Regions from separate parts of the Pseudarthrobacter woesei genome, predicted to be linked through region 1. Evidence: predicted binding sites of a transcription regulator. Region 1 holds the regulator's gene; the other holds the start of a gene.
What was found. The regulator HrcA, encoded in region 1, represses chaperone genes, less so after heat shock. The targets are predictions, from matches to a motif close to TTNGCACTCGNNNNNNNCGAGTGCNAA.

Region 1 (2,384 bases):
GGGAACGGCGGCTGCGGATGCGGCCCTGCCCGTTGCACTCGTTGCAGGGATCCTTGATGACGGTGCCGAAGCCTCCACAGCTGCCGCAGGGGGCCGCGGTCATGACCTGGCCGAGGATGGAGCGCACGGCGCGCTGGACCTGGCCGCTGCCGCCGCAGATGTCGCAGCGCTCCGGGTGGCTGCCTTCGCGGCAGCAGGAGCCTTCACAGGTGGGGCAGGTGACGGCCGTGTCGACTTCAAGCTTCCTGTTGACGCCGAACACCGCGTCGCGGAGCTCGATCCGGACGCTGATCAGGGCGTCCTGGCCGCGGCGGATCCGGGACGCCGGGCCGGCCTGGCCGCCGGCACCGAAGAAGGTGTCGAAGATGTCCTGGAAAGCGAACCCCTGGCCCGAGTAGCTGCCGCCGCCGAAGCCGTTGTCGGTGCCGTTCTCGTTGCCCGTGGTGTCATAGATCCGGCGTTTCTGCGGATCGGAGAGCACCTCGTAGGCATGGGTGACTGCCTTGAAACGGTCCGAGGCGTCCTCCCCCGGGTTCACATCCGGGTGGAGGTTCCGTGCCAGCTTGCGGTAAGCCTTCTTGATCTCTTCCCCCGTTGCTTCGCGGGAGACTCCAAGAACGTCGTAATGGCTGCTCAAAGTTCGTATCTCTTCCTGGTTGTACTTACCTGTTAGGGGCAAGAAGTCTGGTATCGGCCCGTCAGGGACCGAGAATCCTTGAAAGGTAGCGGGCCACCGCGCGGACGGCGGCCATGGTGGTGGGATAGTCCATCCGGGTGGGGCCCAGCACACCGACCTTGGCGGTGGCATCAGGGCCGTAGCCCGTCGCGACCACCGATGCCTCCGCGAGACCGACATACGGGTTCTCCCGGCCGATGCTCACTGTCACGCCGCGCGGGTCCTCCGCCATATCGCTGAGCAGGCGGAGCATGACAACCTGCTCCTCGAGGGCCTCCAGCACGGGACCGATGCTCAGTGGGAAGTCCACGTTGGACCTGGCCAGATTGGCCGTCCCGGCCATGACCATACGCTCTTCGCGGCTGCTGACGGCCAGGGCTTCCAGCCCGCGGGCCAGCGCCCGGGCCGCGCTGCGCCGTACGGGCGGGCAACCGGCGATGACGGAGTCCAGCGACTGCGGGAGCAGGTTCAACGGGGTACCGGAGAGGCTGCCCAGGAACCGGGTCCGCAGCTCCGCGAGGGCCTCGTCCGGAAGGTCCTGCCCGACGTCGATCACGCGCTGCTCCACCTTTCCGGTGTCAGCGATCAGGACCGCCAGCACCTTCCGTGGGGCGAGCAGGACGAATTCGATGTGCCGGATCCTGGCCCGGCTGAGGTGCGGGTACTGCACGACGGCGACCTGGTTGGTCAGCTGGGCGAGGAGCCGCACGGTCCGGTCCAGGACGTCGTCGAGGTCCTCGGATCCTTCCAGCAGCGCCTGGATGGCCCGACGTTCGGCCGGGGAGAGCGGCTTGACGGCCGAAATCTGGTCCACGAAGAGCCGGTAGCCCTTGTCCGTGGGGATCCGTCCTGCGCTCGTGTGCGGGGCCGTGATGAGGCCCTCGTCCTCCAGTGCCGCCATGTCGTTGCGGATGGTGGCGCTGGACACACCCAGGTGGTGCCTTTCCACGAGCGCCTTGGATCCGACGGGTTCACGCGAATGGACGTAGTCCTCGACGATGGCGCGCAGCACTTCGAGTTTGCGCGGTTCACTCACACTGCACCTCCATTCGACGGTCCTGCGTTCACTGCCAGCCGGGGCAACCGGCCGGCACTCCGTACTCCGGGCCGGCCCGGGCCGGCCCGGGGTTAGCACTCGACATGCCTTAGTGCTAACCAGTCTAATATGAGTCGCCGCGTTGTTAGCATTGGATTCGCTCCTGGCGTTGTTCCCGGGGCTCGTGTTTTCGGGCACAGTCCGCCGTATCATTCCGAGCGCAAGGCAGTGTGTAGCAGATGTCGTACCAGAACTGGGGCCCCCAGGACCTGTCCGCCCCCGCCAAAACGGAACTGCCCGAGGTGCCGGTGGAGCGCGGCATGGTACTCGAGGACGTGCAGTCCGGCTGGGTCGGCGCCGTCACGCGCATGGAGAAGTCCGGCGGAATGTTTGTTGTGGCGCTTGAGGACCGGCGGGGCAGGTCACGGTCCTTCCGGCTCGGCTTCGGATTCCTGCTGGAAGGCCAACCGATCCGGCTGATGCCGCCGGTGCCGCGGCCCGCCGAGGCACCGGCGGGGGGCGCGCGCACGGCGTCCGGTTCGGTCCGGGTGGCGGGCCAGCGGGCCCAGGTCGCCAAGGCCAGCCGTATCTGGGTGGAAGGCAAGCATGACGCCGAACTCGTCGAAAAGGTCTGGGGCGACGATCTCCGGGTGGAGGGCATCGTCGTCGAGC
Region 2 (2,384 bases), on a different contig from region 1:
TGGTGCCGAGGCCCGCAGCGGGGATGACGGCCTTGCGTACGGGAGCGTTGGGTGTAGTCACTCGACTAATCTAACGGAGGGACCAAAACAATAGGTAATCATTCCAGCCGCCGGGGCATGCACTCCAGGGCTGCAGCAGGTGGAGGAGTAAGCCGTCATGGCGTCCAAGGAAGAGATCCGGTCCGGCCACCGCACCCGGCGCGCCGCCCTGTCAACGGCTGAGCTGGAGAGCGCCGGGGCGGCGCTCGCACGCCACGGCCTGGCCTGGGCCTCCGCGGTTTCTCCGGGACCCGGCACCTTCGCCGCCTATCTGGGCGTGGGGTCCGAACCGCCCACCCTCCCACTGCTGACGGCGCTGCACGGGGCCGGACACCGGGTACTGCTGCCGGTCTGCGAGCCCGCGCTCGAACTGAGCTGGGTATTCTGGACGCCGTCTTCCGGGTTTGTCCGCAGCCGCTACGCCCCCATCCAGGAGCCTGCCGGGGAACGCCACGGCACAGCGGTGATGGGGCAGGTCGCAGGCATCTTCCTGCCGGCCACCGCGGTCGACTTCGCCGGCAACAGGATCGGGCAGGGCGGCGGCTACTACGACAAGTTCCTTGCGGCCCTGGTTGCCGTCCTGCCATTGCGGCCCCCGCTGCCCGACGCCGGCGCGCTGCCGCCGCTGCCGACCGCCGCCGTCGTCTACGACGGCGAGGTGCTGCCCGCCGGGAGCATCCCGGCGGAGTCCTTTGACCGCAAGGTTGTTGCCGCCCTGACACCGGCCGGGCTGATCCGGCTGCTGTGAACGCCCCGGGAGACCCCGTCTCCGGGATGATAGAATTAGCACTCAGGCCCTGCGACTGCTAAGGGACGGAACCGGCCGACAGACATGTCGGCGGTGATCCGGACCGGGCAGCACGGGACCTGATCGTTTGTCCTAGAGGAGGATTTCCAGTGCCCACCTACGCATACGCCTGCAAGGACTGCAGCCACAACTTCGAGATCGTGCAGTCATTCACAGACGGCTCCCTGACGTCCTGCCCCGAATGCCAGGGAACCCTGCGCAAGAAGTTCAACAGCGTCGGCGTAGTCTTCAAGGGCTCCGGCTTCTACCGGACCGATTCCCGGCAGGCCAAGGGCAGCACCGTCTCGCCCGCACCGGCCCCGGCTGCCGCTGCAACGCCTGCGGCAGCTTCCGCTTCCTAGGACGAATTCCCACGCGTCCCGCCGCGTTTCCGCGCGGTGGACGCCAACTTGTCCACATAGGCGCCCGCGCGACTGCCGCCAGACGGCACCGCTGCGTAGCGTGGCGGCATGTCACCTGTTTCCAGCCGACTGCAACGTCCGGCCCCCGGATACCCAGGGCGGACCCGCAGACCGCCCCGCCTGCCGCAGCGCCGACGCCTGGGCCGCTGGCTCAGCCGCAACCGGCGTCTCGCCGTAGCCCTACTGCTATGCGTCGCTGCCGGCCTCACTGTGCAGCAACTGACTCCCGAACCCGCAGACACCGTGACCGCCTTCGCCGCGGCCAGGGACCTGCCGGCCGGCAGGACGCTGGCACCGGATGACCTCGCGGTGCTGAACGTCCCCCGCGCCATTGTCCCCGGCGGCAGCTTCAGCACCAGCGCCGAGCTACCGGGCAAGCAGCTGGCGGTAGCACTTCGCAAAGGCCAGCTGCTCACCGATGCGCAGCTACTGGGGCCCGGACTGCTGGCCGGCAGCCCGGCCGGATCCGCGGCAGTGCCGCTCCGGATGGCTGATCCGGCTTCAACCCAGCTACTCTCCCCCGGTCAACTCGTGAATGTGGTGATGACGAGCGGCAACGGCTTCGAACAGCCGGCGGCGTCCCAGCTTCTGGCCGCGGCTGTGCCTGTGCTGTGGACCTCCGCGCACGGCGGGAAGGCGGGCCAGTGGCTGGCCGGTGGGGAAACGGACGGACTCATGGTTGTGGCCGCCGACCCTGATCAGGCCCGGCGGCTCGCCGGGGCCTCCACCCAGGGAAAGCTGTTCTTCGTCCTCGTTGCTGCCGTCCCCGGCTGATTTAAGTTGAGTTAGTCGGCAGCAAACTCCTGCGGAGATGTCAGGACTCCCCGTGACGGGTCTAGCCCCAGTGCGGAGGCTTCTGTTCCTCGAGCCACGAGTCGTGGTCGTACCCGCTGGGCTGGTCGCCCCAGCGCCGCGGATCGTCTTCAGCGGCCTTGTTGGGCAGCACACCGTCGGGGACCAAGGCGCGGGCCGCGGGCTGGTTGGCCGCTTCCTGTCCATCCTGCCGGACCTCGGTGTCCCGGCTGTGCGCGTCCCGGCCGCTGCCGTCACCGCTGTGATCGACGTCGCTGCTGCTCGCACCGTTGTTTTGGCTATCACCGTCTGCACTCATGCTGCCGGTCTCCTTGCTGCCGTGA

Region 2: the regulator HrcA is predicted to act here: its motif matches at 823-849, upstream of ACZYZE_RS03340 (FmdB family zinc ribbon protein).

The regions. Positions count from the first base shown of each region.
Region 1 is NZ_JBVAYU010000008.1:92,152-94,535, reverse strand. It holds gene dnaJ (molecular chaperone DnaJ) at 1-637, opposite strand, end outside; gene hrcA (heat-inducible transcriptional repressor HrcA) at 699-1,712, opposite strand; gene ACZYZE_RS12895 (DUF3097 domain-containing protein) at 1,952-2,384, shown strand, end outside.
Region 2 is NZ_JBVAYU010000002.1:62,527-64,910, forward strand. It holds gene galU (UTP--glucose-1-phosphate uridylyltransferase GalU) at 1-61, opposite strand, end outside; gene ACZYZE_RS03335 (5-formyltetrahydrofolate cyclo-ligase) at 158-787, shown strand; gene ACZYZE_RS03340 (FmdB family zinc ribbon protein) at 937-1,188, shown strand; gene ACZYZE_RS03345 (RcpC/CpaB family pilus assembly protein) at 1,459-2,022, shown strand; gene ACZYZE_RS03350 (AAA family ATPase) at 2,084-2,384, opposite strand, start outside.